Regions from separate parts of the Arthrobacter sp. A2-55 genome, predicted to be linked through region 2. Evidence: riboswitches for the same ligand, from Rfam matches in the RefSeq annotation. Region 2 holds a riboswitch; the other holds the start of a gene.

The links. A riboswitch is a leader RNA that binds a small molecule or an ion and turns the genes downstream of it on or off. The one in region 2 is predicted to bind cyclic di-AMP.
Region 1: linked by a shared signal. The riboswitch ahead of LPN03_RS20815 (M23 family metallopeptidase) and the one ahead of LPN03_RS05680 (hypothetical protein) in region 2 are both predicted to bind cyclic di-AMP.

What each region holds. Positions count from the first base shown of each region.
Region 1 covers NZ_JAJLOZ010000033.1:20,582-28,333, forward strand. The annotation lists gene LPN03_RS10815 (MDR family MFS transporter) at 1-430, shown strand, start outside; gene LPN03_RS10820 (NlpC/P60 family protein) at 493-1,275, opposite strand; cyclic di-AMP (ydaO/yuaA leader) riboswitch at 1,279-1,477, opposite strand; gene LPN03_RS20815 (M23 family metallopeptidase) at 1,620-2,462, opposite strand; cyclic di-AMP (ydaO/yuaA leader) riboswitch at 2,465-2,690, opposite strand; gene LPN03_RS10830 (metal-dependent transcriptional regulator) at 2,835-3,530, opposite strand; gene serC (phosphoserine transaminase) at 3,757-4,884, shown strand; gene LPN03_RS10840 (nuclear transport factor 2 family protein) at 4,972-5,373, opposite strand; gene LPN03_RS10845 (DUF3027 domain-containing protein) at 5,442-6,062, opposite strand; gene LPN03_RS10850 (cold-shock protein) at 6,074-6,454, opposite strand; gene LPN03_RS10855 (hypothetical protein) at 6,653-6,889, shown strand; gene LPN03_RS10860 (helicase-associated domain-containing protein) at 6,926-7,752, shown strand, end outside.
Region 2 covers NZ_JAJLOZ010000013.1:23,788-31,539, reverse strand. The annotation lists gene LPN03_RS05705 (chromosome segregation ATPase) at 1-644, shown strand, start outside; tRNA gene LPN03_RS05700 (tRNA-Ser) at 739-828, opposite strand; gene LPN03_RS05695 (winged helix DNA-binding domain-containing protein) at 907-2,091, shown strand; gene tadA (tRNA adenosine(34) deaminase TadA) at 2,186-2,617, opposite strand; gene upp (uracil phosphoribosyltransferase) at 2,703-3,341, shown strand; gene LPN03_RS05680 (hypothetical protein) at 3,439-4,185, opposite strand; cyclic di-AMP (ydaO/yuaA leader) riboswitch at 4,190-4,375, opposite strand; gene LPN03_RS05675 (MarR family winged helix-turn-helix transcriptional regulator) at 4,569-5,048, shown strand; gene LPN03_RS05670 (MFS transporter) at 5,054-6,310, shown strand; gene LPN03_RS05665 (winged helix-turn-helix domain-containing protein) at 6,881-7,729, shown strand.

The DNA of each region.
Region 1 (7,752 bases), on a different contig from region 2:
CCCCAATTCACAGGTGGGCATGGCCACGGCGTCCAACAACTACTTCCGCCAGGTGGGAGCCTCGCTGGGTTCCGCCGTCGTCGGCAGCTTGTTTGCCCACCGGCTGGCGCAAATCCTCACCGAGCGGATGTCCGCCGGCGGCGGCCAGCAGGGTGGCGGCATCAATTCCCTGACGCCGCAGATTGTCCGGCAACTGCCCGAGCAGGTGCGCAGCATCATCATTGGCGGCTACAACGACGCCCTGACGCCGATCTTCGCCTACATGGTGCCGCTGCTGCTGGTTGCTGCGGTGCTGTTGATGTTCGTGAAGGAGATTCCGCTGGCAACCAGCATTGACCGGCAGCCCTCACCGGAAGACGCCGGCGTTGCGGTGGTCGGCGTTGCGGTGGTCGGCGTTGCGGAGGCCGGCTCCGCAACGGTGGACGGTTAGCCTCGACACGTCAAAGGGCCCCGTCATGGTGACGGGGCCCTTTGACGTGGTTGCTGCTTGGCTTAGTGGCCGATCGCGATGAAGACCGGGCCGGAGCCGACGTTCACGGAGTACAGAACGGTTGAACCGTTGAATCCGCCGTGGACGGCCATGCCGTTGCCTACGTAAACAGCGATGTGGGCCATGCCGCCGCCACCGTTTGCGTAGTAGATGAGGTCACCGGGCTGTGCTTCGGCCTGGCCCACGGTGCGGCCCAGGGACATGTAGTCCGCCGGCCAGCCGTGGAAGTTGATGCCTGCGGCCGCCAGGGAGTTGGAGGCCAGCGCGGTGCAGTCCTGTGCAACACCCAGCTGGGCGTAAGCCGCAGCTGCAATGGTTGCCCCAATGCCGCTCTTGACAGCAGGCTTGGCGGCCGGCGCAGGAGCTTCAGTGGTTGTGATGACGGGAGCTGCGGTTGCGGGAGTTGCTGCGACTGCGGCAGCCGGGGCTGCTGCAACATCGTTGCTCTGTGCTGCCACGACGGGTGCCTGCACAGCAGGAGCCGGCGTGGAAGTGACCACAGGGCTTGCGAAGGAAATCTTTACTGTGGATGCCGCCGTTACGCCGGAGGCCAGCTCCGAGTTCAGGCTAAGCGTGGTTCCACCGTCAGATGCACGCTCCACGGTGGGGGTTGATGCGTTTGCTGCGATACCAGAAGTAAGGACAAGCCCTGAAGCTGCTGCGATTACAGCGGCCTGGCGTCCGACACCACCGACGTTGGAGCTGACGGCTTTCGAGATGACGGAGATCGGGCTGGTCTTAACAACCTCGGCGCGGTGGCGCCCAAGGGCAGTGTTTGAAGACAAGAAGGATCCTCTCCCAAAGCCTGCGAGGTAAGCTGTCGGATTCGGATGGGAGTCACCCGGCCGCATTCCCATCCACCGCTGAAGACGAATCTTCTGTGCGGATGTAGTGCGACTTCACCCCTAGGACTTCTCGTGAAAACGAAGCCCGATATTGGTTCCCCCGCCCCTGCCAGACGATTGTTACGAACGGACCATGAGCAGTGGCAGAGCTAGGCAATCCACTCATGGGCGCCCGCTTGATTCGAAGCAGGCGCGGTTACGACGGTACAACAGATTTTCGCCAATGTCACGTTCCGGTCACGGTGCGGTGTCAAAGCCGTGACCTGGCACCCCCTGTGGAGGGATTAAAGCCAGCCTTGCGGGTCAACGGTTTCGTCATCCACCAGCACCTCAAAGTGCAGGTGGCAGCCGGTGGAGTTGCCGGTGGTGCCGCTCAGCGCAATGAGGTCGCCACGCTCCACTTTTTGCCCGACTTTGACGCCGATTGAGCTGAGGTGGCTGTAGCTGGTTGAGAGGCCGTTGCCATGGTTGATGACCACCCGGTTGCCACCGCCAAACTCATGCCATTGCGCGTAGCTCACGGTGCCGCCGGCAGAAGCAAATACCTCGGTCGAGCACTGGATGGCAAAGTCCTGGCCGGTATGGAAGTCTCCTGCGGCTCCGGTCACGGGATTGATGCGGGCTCCAAACGGCGATGTCTGTACCAGGTTTTTCAGGGGTGCCGACAGCGTCCCCTTGGCTGCCTGGGGTGTCACCTTGGCGGCCTCGACCTGCAGTGTCTGCTTCAGCTGACCATCAAGGTTGAGCGAGCTGCCCACGGCCGGGGTGGCAAAGCTGATGGGCACGTCCGCGGCCGCTGTCACCAGGGATTGCACCGCCAGGGCCGGTTGGGCGTCCACGGCCGGGAGTGCGCCGCCGGCGGAGGGAAGGGCGACGGCCAGCGCCAGTCCTGTCGCGGCCAGCACAATTCCCGCTGTCTGCCCCGCGCCACTGGGGAAGCCGGGCTTTCGGCCGGCACGGACCCTGTAACGGGATCCGGAGCGGGCCGGGTGGCCGTGCGCAGTTTGCGGCTTGGCCCTGCCCCGCTCTGCGGCGAGCGCTTCCCGGCGGCTGGCCGGGACGCCCTCGGGCACACAGGTGGCCTGCACAACCACGCGACGGCGGCCGTGCTGAATTGCCTCTGACACTCAATACCTCTCTATAAAGGCACCTGCGAGGTTAGCTGTCGGATTCGGATCTGAGTGCAGCTTGTTGATCCGGCCCGCGCCCGGCACATTGGCATCCCGTTGCAGTCCTGGCGGAGTGCGTGGATGGGATTTAAGTGCGTGGCCTGCGGGCTTCACCCCAAGGCGGACTGTTGGGTCCGCCGCTTGTGGTTCCCCCGTCCTTGCCTGAATTGCTTGCAAACCATCTTTTGAAGGCAAGGCTCGGTGTCAAAAGTTGGTAACGCTTTGGTTACAGCGCCGTTGGCTACTATACGGTAAATCTGGCCGCCGTGATAATTCCGTTATCTCCTGGGCGGCTGGCGCCGGGGCCATGGAGGGCGCCTTCAGGGCTAGTCAGCTCATGGAAACAAAAACATGTGAGGCAACTTCGGGAGGCAGTTCCAAGGCGCCTTCGATGCCTGGGACGCGAACCGAGATGTATTCGCCCACCTGGGCCAGCGAAATCTGCGCGCCGGGGCGCAGGCCGCCCTCGTCCAGCTGGCCAAGAAGCTCCGGTTCCACCTGAATGCGCTCCGAGAGCCGGTGGATGGTGACGGACTGGTCCGGGGAGTAGGTGCCCATGGCCTCCACCAGGGTCACCAGCCCGGCAGAGAACTCCGGCGCCACTTCCCCGCCCAGTTCCTCCAGGCCCGGGATGGGGTTGCCGTAGGGCGATTCCTCAGGCTTGCCCAGCAGGTCATACAGCCGCTGCTCCACGCGTTCACTCATGACGTGCTCCCACCGGCAGGCCTCCTCATGCACGTAGGCCCAGTCCAGGCCAATGACGTCGGAAAGCAAGCGTTCGGCCAGGCGGTGCTTGCGCATCACGCGGGTGGCCTTGTCCCGACCGGCGGGGGTGAGCTCGAGGTGCCGGTCCCCGGAAACTATCACCAGGCCGTCACGCTCCATGCGCCCGATGGTCTGGGACACGGTGGGACCGGAATGGTGCAGGCGCTCTGCAATGCGGGCCCGCAGGGCAACGATGTTCTCTTCTTCCAGCTCCAGAATGGTTCGCAAATACATTTCCGTCGTGTCAATCAAATCTGTCACGTCAGATTCCTCCTAATGTTGAGCGAGATTCCGGGCAGGGGCCTGACTCCCTACGTTATCGTGCTTAATACAAGGGATGAAAACGGTCCTTTGTTCCCGGCCGGCACCCACAGCCCGATTGTTTCGGCATGCGGCCCGCATTTCGGGATGGGCGCCATTTTGCGGCAGAATTGGCACCAGGCCCTTGGCGCCTTTACTTCCATCGCTTAAATTTTGGAGCAAACACGTGAGCGAATCCACGCCCCTCACCATCCCTGCCAATCTTCGCCCGGCCGACGGCCGCTTCGGTGCCGGCCCGTCCAAAGTCCGTCCCGAGCAGGTGGCTGCTCTGTCCGCCGCCGGTGCCTCCCTGCTGGGGACCTCCCACCGCCAGGCTCCCGTGAAGAACCTCGTGGGCGAGGTCCGCAGCGGCCTCAAGGAATTCTTCGGGGCACCGGACGGCTACGAGGTCATCCTGGGCGTGGGCGGCTCCACCGCTTTCTGGGACGTGGCCTCCTTCGGCCTGGTTGAGAAGAAGGCCCAGCACCTCTCGTTTGGCGAGTTCGGTTCAAAGTTTGCCTCTGCCACCAACAAGGCACCCTTCCTGGATGCCTCCTCCATCATCACCTCCGCCCCGGGGACACGCCCCGAGCCGGCAGCCGAGGCCGGCGTGGATGTTTACGCCTGGCCCCAGAACGAGACGTCCACCGGCGTCGCCGCCCCCGTCAAGCGCGTTGCAGGGGCCGACGGCGGCGCTCTGGTCGTGGTCGACGCCACCTCGGCGGCTGGCGGGCTGGCCGTGGACATCACCGAGGCGGACGTGTACTACTTCGCGCCGCAGAAGAACTTTGCCTCCGACGGCGGCCTGTGGCTGGGCCTTTTCTCCCCGGCCGCGTTGGAACGTGCCGCCCGCATTGGCGCCACGGACCGTTGGGTGCCGGACTTCCTGAACCTGAACACGGCCATTGACAACTCCCTCAAGAACCAGACGTACAACACGCCCGCGCTGTCCACGCTCGTCACGCTAAACGAGCAGGTCAAGTGGCTCAACGGCAACGGCGGGCTCGACTTCGCCGCCAAGCGAACGGCGGACTCCGCAGGGCGCCTGTATTCCTGGGCCGAGGCCTCCAGCGTGGCCACCCCGTTTGTGGCCCGGGCCGAGGACCGCTCCAATGTCATCGTCACGATCGACTTCGATGACTCCGTCGACGCGGCCGCCGTTGCCAAGGTGCTGCGCGCCAACGGGATCGTGGACACCGAGCCCTACCGCAAGCTGGGCCGCAACCAGCTGCGCATCGCCACGTTCGTCGCGATCGATCCGGATGACATCACGGCACTGACCAAATGCATCGACTACGTGGTGGAAAACCTCTAGGCATCCCGCCGGGAGGCCGGAACGGATAATTGATCCCGATATATTAGGCTCAATTATCCGTTTCGGCCTCCTCAGCGCCGCGGAGGGTCAGGCCGGTTCTTCCCAGAACGCATCCAGCTGGGCCTGGTCGGAGTAATGTCCGCGGACGGCGTGAATGAGGCCGTCCTGCACGCGCATCAGCTGACAGCCGGTGATGTCCAGGATGCGCCCGCCAAAGTCCCCCGTGGCGTGTTGGATGGCCACCACGTATTTCTCACCCACGGCAACGTCGAGGAGCTCGGCCTTGAACGTGCCGCCGGAGAGTGGGCCAAGCTTCGCCAGGAACTCGTCCCGGATGGCCGCCCAGCCAATGTGGTCGCCCGAAATTGGGCTGCTGCCGGGCAGGTGCCACAACGCATCGGCAGCAAAACAACCCTGCGCCGCGGCCATGTCACGGTCGGCAACGGCAGTATAGAAACGGCGCACCACATCAACTGCTGCATCATCCATGCGCAAAGCATGGACCCGTGGCCGGGCCCCCGTCAACAGCCGCTTGGTTGCCGAGTCGACAGGGCCGGTCAGTTGCGCGAAAACTCGCCGTCAGAGTAGGAGTCGTCGTCGCCGCCGTCGGCGACGGCGTCGGCCTCGGTGGCCTCGTCATCGTCGTCGGTGCCCGCGTCACTGTCGTCGCCGTCGGCAACGTCCGCGGAGTCGCCGCCGTCCTCGGCAGCAGCCTCTCCCGCATCGCCGCCGTCGTCCTTGGCATCAGCCTGCTCCTCGCCGCCGTCAACTGGACCCTCCGCGGCAGCCAGGGCCGCAGCGTCCTCGGGCCGGACGCGCTCGGCCCACGGCACCCACGGCGGGGCCAGCACGGAGCCGTTGGTTGGCAACAGGCCCACCTCATTGACCGTGGCCTCCTTGGACCGCGAAACACGGGTGATCGTGGCAAACCACTCCCACCCCGTGTAGCCGGGTAAATTGCACTCAAAAAGGTGGGTGACGCAGCGGATCCCCTCGCTGCGGGCTCCCACATGGCGGCCAATGTCGCCGTCGGCGGCAATGTCCAGGATGGCCGTGCGCGCCGTGGCGACGGCTTCGGCCAAGAAGGAGTCCGGCTTGCCCACCCGCCAGAGCGGCACGCCGGGGCGCTGCGGGGCAGGGGCTGCCAGCTGGGGGGAATCGGTGGGAAGTTCGGTCATGGTGGGCACCGTTACGCGTCGAAGTTGTCGGCAACCTTGCGCAAGGCCGCCGCAATCTTGCTCGCGTCGCCTTCCGGGTATTTGCCGTTGGTCAAGGATCCTACGGAATGCTCCAGCAGCGACACCAGGTCCTGCACAATGGGGGCCAGGTCGCGGGCGGGCATGCGCTTGGCCTTGGCCACGGACGGGCCGCGGTCAATCACCTTGGCGGCCATGGCCTGGGCACCCTTGCGGCCGTCAGCCACGCCAAATTCCATTCGCGTGCCCGGCTTGATCTCGCCCGTCCCGGGGGCCAGGGCGTTGGCACGCAGGAACACCTCGCGGCCGTCGTCGGCCGTCAGGATGCCGAAGCCCTTGTCATTGTCGTACCACTTAACTTTGCCGATCGGCACTTGCTTTACCTCGTGTATTTCATCCGTGGGAATCACGCTTGACACCTGCGCGAGGTTTAATCGCAGTACCTGTGGGCTGTGAAATGTGCAGCTGGTACAAACAGGCACATGGCGTGCTGGTCTATTCCCTCTAGATTACCGCGTTGGGCAATGCCCGGCCGCTTTGTGCCGCACCTGTCCGCTGTTAGCGTTATGGACATGACCCCTTCACCAATTTCGCCCCGCCGCGAGCGCGCCTGGCAGGCCTTCAGCGCGGCAGCCATGGTGCTGGCCGTGGCGGGGCTGGCATCCCTGGCCTACGTGCTGCTGGGCAAATGGGCTGGCGGGACGCCCTGGCCCGGGTTCGACTGGATTGCCATGCTGGGCCTTCCCGCCGCGTTCTTCATGATGGGCGCCAGTGTGCTGCATGCCGTTTCCCGCCGCCGCAGGCTGTAGTTTCGCCGGGGCACTCGTGGGGGTAGCGTTGAGCTGATGTCCACCCTGCAGCTTTTGACTTCCCGGCTGGCCGCCGCGCCCGATGCGGAGCTGTTGTGGCTGTTGGCGCGCCGTCCGGACTTGATGGACCCGCCCGTGGCCGACTTTTCCGCCCTGGCCGCCCGGGCCTCCAGCCGGCTGGGCGTGGCCCGTGCCCTGGACCGGCTGAACCTGCCCCAGCTGCAGCTGCTGACAGCCTTGTTTGTGGTGGCCGATCCCCTGCAGGGGGCCACTGCGGGGCAACTGGCGGCCGCCGTGGCCGGTGCCACCGAAGAACAGCTGGCACCCTGGCTGGCGGAACTGTGCGCGCTGGCGCTGGTGGTGCCGGTCCAGTCCCCTGTGGTTCAGTCCCCGCCGGTTCCGTCCCGAACAACGGACGACGCCGGTCCCGCCCATTTCCTGCCAGTCGCCTCCCTGCGCGAAGTGTTGGGCGCGCACCCCGCCGGGCTGGGCCGCAGCTACGCGGAACTGGCCGCCTCCGTCCCCGGCTGCCGAGAGCGACTCGCCATGGCCGCCGGCCGTACCGCTGCAGCCCACGGAGACCCGCCGGATCCAGCAACCTGGGATCCCGCAGCCGCCTTGCACGACGCCGTGACGGCCTGTCCGTCCCCCGCTGCCCTGTTGGCCGGAGCGCCCGAGGGAACGGCGGAACTGCTGGCCCAGTTCCGCCACGTCCCCATGGGATCGGTGGCCCACGCATTTCGGGATGCGGAGGCCCGGCAGGAGGGGTCCAGGCAAACAGGGTCCCGGCAGGCAGGGTCCACGCAGGAGGAGGCCCGGCTGGCTGGGTCCACGCGGCAGGCCGGGTCCCGGCAGGAAGGATC
Region 2 (7,752 bases):
AGCAGGTGGTTGCGAATCTGGAGGCCGCACTTCCGGCCCTGGCGGATGGCGTTGCCCAGGCCCAGGCCGCCATCGAGGCGCAAAACGCGGTGCTCCAGGGGCTGCAGTCCACGCTGGCTGCCGCCCGGGATGCTGCCACGGCGGCGCAGGAGGCGGTGGACGCCAAGAACGCGGAGCTTGCCGACCTCAACGCTGAGGTGCCCGCGCTGCAGGCAACGCTGGACGCCACCAGTGCGGCCGTCACAGCCAAGCAGGCCGAGCTTGCCGTGTTGAATGGCGAGTTGGACCAGCTCACGGCCACCCTTGCGGGCCTCAACGCGCAGATCTCCGCCAAGGAAGCGGACATCCTGGCGCTTCAGGGGCGGGTGGCGCCGTTGTTGGAGCAGCTCAACCAGCTCAACGGGGAGATCACCGCGGCGGACGCCGCGCTGACCGCACTCCAGGCCCAGCTGACCTCCCTGGACCAGCAGCTCACTGGCGCGCAGGCGGCGCTCCGCGACCTCGAAGCCCAAAAGAAGGCCAACAAGGATGCGGTCAAGGCCCAAAAGGACCTGGTGAAGGGGCTGCAGGACCAGCTGGGGTCGGTGCAGCAGCAGATCGGTGCCATTGACGGCCAAATTGCCCTGGGTGGTTGCGCGGCCTGATCCCACGGCCGCCGCGCATCGCGGTTCGAGGCCGGAGGGCATGGAAAAGGCCTCAAGTCCCCTGCATTCACAAAGGGACTTGAGGCCTTCTCAGTGGCGGTGACGGTGGGATTTGAACCCACGTTAGGCTCTCACCTAAACAACATTTCGAGTGTTGCACCTTCGGCCGCTCGGACACGTCACCAACGCGTCAACCTTACCGGGTCGGGGGCCCACTTCAAAAATGGGCCCACAACCGCGGCAAATGGGGGAGGATGGCCCCATGAACAGTGCAACGCAGCGTGCCTGGAGCTGGCACAAGCAAGGCCTGGACGGCTCCCTGGAAGGCCACGGCTCCGGCCGGGTTCTCAGCGCAGCCGGCTGGGCCCGCTCAGTGGGCGGCGCCAACCCCTACCTCACCCTCTTTGCCCGCGGCGGCATCCGCCGCGAGGAGGCGGATGCCGACGTTGCGGCCTTGCGCATCCATGAACTGCCGACGGCGCGCGGCTGCACCTATGTGCTGGGCGCGGACGACTTCGCGTGGGCCCTCACCTTGGGCGCCGGCGCCGCGGAGGCCCAGGCCAAGGTCCTGGACAAGCTCGATGTTCCGCGCAGCGAGCTGGCCGCGCTGGAAGGTGACGTGCTCGCGGTCCTGGGCGCCGGCGTCGGGCCTGGGGAAGGAAGCCCGGCAACGCTGGACCCGAAGGCGCTGAAGGACAGGCTGGGCGGCGCCGTTCGCAGCCTGGGGGAGGCGGGGAAGAAGAAGGGCGCCTCCACCACCCTGCCGGCCGTCCTGGGACTGCTGCAGGCGGACGGGCGCATCCGGCGCGTTCCCGTCAACGGCCGGCTGGACCAGCAGCGCTATTCATATGCGGCGTGGGGGCTGGAGCCCGCCACGGAGACCCCCGAACAGGCCCGTGCCCTGTTGATGGAACGGTACCTGGGCTGGACCGGCGGGGCCACGCTGAAGGAAACGCAGTGGTTCACCGCATTCACCGTGGCCCAGACCAAGGCCGCGCTGGCCGGGGCGGGGGCTGTCGAGGCGGACGGGCTGTGGATGCTCCCGGCCGACGCCGACGAGCGTGAAAATTTCGTGGCGCCGAAAGATGAGCAAATCCAGCTGCTGGCCGGAAGTGATTCGCTGTTCCTGTTGCGCCGCAACGCCGCCAGCCACTTTGCCGAGGAGGACGCGGGCAGGCAGCTGGGCAGCACCCGGCTGGCATTGCAGGCAGACCTGCCCGACCACCCCATCGTGGACCGCGGCCGGATCATCGGCCTGTGGCAATACGACCCCGGCGAGGAACGCATCGCCCACTGGCTTTTCGGTGCCCCCACGAAGGCCGTCACGCAGCGGCTCAAGGAGGTTGAGGCGTTCATCCGCGAGGACCTGGGCGACTTCCGCAGCTTCAGCCTGGACTCGCCGTCGAGCCGGCAAAAGCGGATCGACGCACTGAACGCGGCGGGCTGAGCCGTGGGCCTGGGAAGCCCGGGGGCGGAAATCGAACGGGCATCCTGTGCGGCGAGAATCCAGCCGGTTCACATCGGGCCCTGAGACCCGGCCTTTAGCGGTGCCCGCCGAAAAAATCCCTCAACAGGGCCGCGCATTCTTCCTCGCGAACGCCCGGGAACACTTCCACCCAGTGGTTGAGGCGGCGTTCGCGCAGCACGTCAAACACGGAGCCCGCAGCGCCGGCCTTCTCATCCCATGCGCCAAAAACGACGCGCGGCACGCGGGCCAGCACGATGGCGCCGGCACACATGGTGCACGGCTCCAGCGTGACCACCAGCGTGCACCCGTCCAGCCGCCAGGACCCGAGCCGGGCGGCAGCTTCCCGGATGGCCACCACCTCCGCGTGCGCCGTCGGATCCCCGTGGGCTTCGCGTTCGTTGCGGCCCGCACCCAGCACTCCGCCGTCGGGCCCCAGGACGACGGCGCCAATCGGCACGTCCCCCGTCTCCGGGGCACGGCGGGCCTCCGCCAGCGCCAGGCCCATCCACCCGGCGTGCAGGGCCGTGGCGGGGGTCTCGATTGGGCTGGGTTTCGACGTGGAGGGCACGGCTCAATGGTAGCTTTTATCTATGCGCGTACTGGTTGCGGATCATCCGCTGATTGCCCACAAATTGACCGTCCTGCGGGACAAGACCACCCCGTCATCCGTTTTCCGGCAGCTGACCGAAGAGCTGGTCACCCTGCTGGCCTATGAGGCAACCCGCGAAGTGCGCGTGGAGCCGGTCAACATTGAAACTCCCGTGTCCCCGACCGTCGGTACCGGCCTGAGCAAGCCCACGCCGCTGGTGGTGCCGATCCTGCGCGCCGGGCTGGGCATGCTGGAGGGCATGACCCGACTGCTGCCCACCGCCGAAGTGGGCTTCCTGGGCATGGCCCGCAATGAGGAAACCCTTGAGGCCATCACCTACGCCGAGCGCCTGCCCGAGGACCTGACGGGACGCCAGGTGTACGTCCTGGACCCCATGCTGGCCACCGGCGGCACCTTGATTGAGGCGTTCAAGTTCCTCTTTGATCGCGGCGCCGCGGACATCACGTGCATCTGCCTGCTGGCCGCCCCCGAGGGCCTGGCGAAGCTGGAAGCCGCCCACGGGGAACGTGACAATGTCCACGTGGTGCTCGCCTCGATCGACGAGGGCCTGAACGAAAAGTCCTACATTGTCCCCGGCCTGGGCGACGCGGGGGACCGCCTGTACGGGGTTGTCGACTAACCGTTTCGGTTTTCCGGCCGTCACGCCCTCCCGAGTATGCAGCAATGGCGACTTAGGCCCAGCCTAAGTCGCCATTGCTGCATACTCACCGCGGGGTTTAGTACCAGCCGACGGCGTTGGAGTGGCCCCAGGCGCCGCACGGGCTGCCGTAGCGGCCCTCAATGTAGCCAAGGCCCCAGTTGATCTGCGTCTTGTAGTTGGTGCGGTAGTCCGCGCCCGCCACGGCCATCTTCTCCGCCGGGAGCGACTGGGCAATGCCATACGCACCGCTGGAGGCGTTTTCGGCCGACGTCAGCCAGCTGGATTCGCGGTTCCACAGCTGCGTCAGGCAGCTCATCTGGTCGGCGCCCCAGCCGTGCGCGGCCAACTGGCCGGCGGCGTACTGCTGTGCCGCGGCGGGGTCGTCCACCAGCACGGGGGCGGCGGCCTTGGTGGGGGCAGGCGCGGCAGCCTTGGTGGCCGGCGGCGTGGCCACCGGCGTGACGGCGTCGGCCGCACCACTGAGGGACTGGGAAGTGGCCTTGGCGGCCTTGGTGGAACTCACCTGGATGCGGGAAAAGTCAATGGCAACGTCTGTGGGCGCTGAGATGGCCGACGGCGCGGCGCTGGCCTGGGTGCCGCCGGAGACAAGGCTCGCGGAGGCCAAGCCGGCGGTTGCGTTGTTGGTGGCGGCCTGGGCCAGCCCTCCGCCGGCCAGCAGCGCCCCGGCCACGGCAACAATGGCCATGCGCTTGGCAGGTCCGGCGACCTTGGCGTCAGTGTGGGAGGCCTTGCGGGCTTCGCGGCGGGAGACGGGGCGAACAGGTTCGGCGCGGCGGCGGCCGTGCTGGGGTGCTGCGGACATAGGGATATAGCCTCTCTACGCCTGCGAGGTGAGCTGTCGGGAACGGACTAGAGCATCCGGCCGTGCGGCGCAGGCATGTGCTGCGCACGTCATCGGCTTAACCCCAAGGGTCTCCATGGAGGAGACCCGCAAAAATTGGGTCCCCCGTCTCTGCCGTCTGGTATGAACGGGAAATGGGCGGCGGCAGAGCTCGGCGAACCGTCCATTTGTGCCAAGGAACCGTGGATGGTTCGGCGGGCACGAAGTCCACCCTACCGAAGCAAGGCCCAAAAGTCACATTTTGGTAACGGAGTGACCATCCTGACATTTACTTAGCAATGCTAATGACCTATGCTAAGTAATAGAAAACACGAAACCAGTGACGCCAGGACTATACGCAACTTATGATTACTTCCTCAGCAACGCCCCCGGCTGCCCGCACGGCAGCTCCGCCATCCAAGCGCCAGGCAGGTGCCGGATTACTGGCTGCCGAGCTGAGGGTGGCCATCATGCGCTCCTCCCGCCGGCTCCGCGCCGAAGCAGCGTCCCGTGACATCAGCCCGGGCCAGTATTCAGTGCTCGCGGCCATCCTCCACGGCCCCCTGACGGTGGGACAACTGGCCGAGCGGGAAATGATCCAGGCTCCGTCCATGACCCGGATCGTCAACGGGCTCGAATCCGCCGGCTATGTCACCCGCGGGGAGAACCCGCTGGACAAGCGGCAGGTGCTGGTGCAAATCACCGGGGACGGCTCGGCCATCCTGCGCAAGGCCAGGTCCCGGCGCACCCAGTGGCTCGCCAAGAGGGTGGCGGCGCTGAGCCCGGAGGAACGCGAGACCCTGCGCGAAGCGGCCCGCATCCTGCAGGAGATGAGCGCCGTTTGAATTCCATGTTCAGGGCGCTGAAGGTTTTCAACTACCGCCTGTGGGTGACAGGGGCGCTGGTGTCCAACATCGGCACCTGGATGCAGCGCGTGGCACAGGACTGGCTGGTGCTGACCATCCTCACCAACAATTCCGGCACAGCCGCGGGCATCACCACTGGCCTGCAGTTCCTGCCCATCGTCTTCCTGGGGCCGTTTGCCGGGCTGCTGGGCGACCGGGTCAACAAGCGCAAGCTCCTGCTGTGCACCCAAACGGCCATGGGGCTGTGTGCCCTGCTGCTGGGTCTGCTGGTGGTCACCCACACCGTGGAGCTGTGGCATGTCTACGTCATTGCCTTCCTGCTCGGGGTGGCCAGCGCCTTTGACGCCCCGTCGCGCCAGGCGTTTGTCTCGGAGGTGGTGGGCAAGGAGGACGTGCCCAACGCCGTCGCCCTTAACAGCGCCTCCTTCAACCTGGCCCGCCTGGCCGGCCCCGGCATTGCCGGCGTGGTGATTGCCCTGTTCGGCACCGGGCCGGCATTCCTGATCAACGCGGCCAGCTTTGTGGCCGTGATCTTCTCCCTGTGGCGCATGCGCGTCTCCGAGTTGCAGCCTGTTGCCAGAGTGCCGCGCGGCAAGGGGCAGATTCGCGAGGGGTTTGCCTACATCCGCCACCGTCCGGACCTCATGATGATCATGGTGCTGGTGTTCATGGTGGGCACGTTTGGGATGAACTTCCAGATCACCAACGCGCTGATGGCCACCACCGTCTTCCACCTAGGCCCGGGCGAATACGGGCTGCTGGGCTCCGTCATGGCCATTGGCACGCTGGCCGCAGCCCTGATGGCCGCCCGGCGCAAGAACATGCGCATGCTCTACATAGTTGGCGGGGCCCTGGCCTTTGGCGGCACCGTGGCCATCGCAGCGTTCATGCCGTCCTTTGCCCTTTATGCCGTGGCACTGGTCCCGGTGGGCCTGGCGGCGCTGACCTTCATGAATGCCTGCAACACCACCGTCCAGCTCAACACGGACGCGGCCATGCGCGGGCGCGTCCTGGCCGTGTACATGGTGGTCCTGCAGGGCGGCACCCCCATCGGTGCGCCGCTGGTGGGCTGGATCGCCACCGAATTCGGCGCCCGCTGGTCCCTGGGCATCGGGGCGGTGGTGGCCATCGCCTCCGCACTGGTGGCCCTGGTCATGATGAACCGGCGGAACCATGTGCGGATCCGCGACCAATTCCGCAGCCTGCGCCCGTTCACGGTGGCGCACGCCCTCCACCGTTGAGGAGCCCGACGGCGGGGCCGCTGGGTGGGTTTCGGGTGAACTTTTGTTGCCTTAACGTCAAAGTCTGGGAAAATGGCCGGCGTTGCAAGCGGCTTGCGGAGGGCATCCTAGCCATGCTTTTTTGACGCGTGAACTTATTTCTTCATAATTGCCATGTTGCCGAATTTTGCAACGTCACAATCGCGAAATAGATCAATAAATTCAACTCACGGCGTCACGATCCGCCGATGTGAGACCAAGCGTACGTTGTTACCTTTATCACAATGGGAGCAAAAATCTCACAGAGTGGACGTTTTGGCCCTTTGTTACTTGCAAGTTCGGAATATTACGTAGGACACTGGCGAGTGTGAACACCCACTCAGTGAATTCTGCAGCCGCAGCAACTGTCCATTGCAACCCATCTGGACGGGCCCTGTGTAGTTGTCGAATGCAGGCCTAGCTCACAACCCTTACGAACTAGGCATTTTTGGCCCTGTGGCCGGCCCCTGGCGGGGCATTTGGTTCCGGTATACGGAACACATGAGGAAAGCATTCGCGCCGTAGCTTACGGCCATACACCGAGGTAGTTCAATGTCTGTAGCATCCGGATACGTCCACATTTCTGTTCGCAATGCCGCCAAGGCCGTGGCCCGCGGGGCGCAAAACCCGCTGAACCGCGGCTACCACGACGACCATGCCGTCTACGGCAACCCGGCAGCCTACCGCCGCGACGCCGATTCGGCCGCGGCCCGGCTGCGCGCCGTGCCGGCAGCCGAGACCCACCCCATGACGGCGCCCATCCCCGTGATTTCCGGCAGCGACAAGCTGCGCGGCGTGGCCCCCGACAACGTGGCGCGCGGCTTCGTGCTGTACGTGGGCGTGGACGAGGACACGGCCGCAGCGGCCGGCACCTCCCTGGCCAAGCTGGCCCAGGACATCCGCGCCTATGCCCAGGCCCTGGTGCCGCAGGCCCAAAGCTACGCGGCCGTGGCCATCGCGCCGTCGGACGCCGTCGGCTCCGCCCTCGATGTGGTCCGCTCCACTTTCGGCGACCCCACGGTGGCCAACCGCCAGCGCCAGGAAGCCGTGCGCGTCCCGGCCCCCGCCGAGCACCGGCCCTCCGGCGTGCTCATCGACCTGGCCCGCCGCGAGGTCCACCTGGACGGCGAGACGCTGAACCTCACGTTCAAGGAATTTGAGCTGCTGAACTACCTTGTGGAAAACGGCACCCGCACTGTGGGCCGCGATGAACTGCTCGAGGGCCTGTGGGGCAACGCCGACGAAGTCCCGAATGAGCGAACCATTGACGTGCACATCCGCCGCCTCCGCTCCAAGCTGGGACGCCTGGCCAACACCGTCCGCACCGTCCGCGGCGAAGGCTACCGCTTCTACGAGCACCCCGAAGTGGTTGTCTGGGCCGCCCCCGAGTACTCGATCTAGCAGCCGGCCTGGCACTTTTTTCC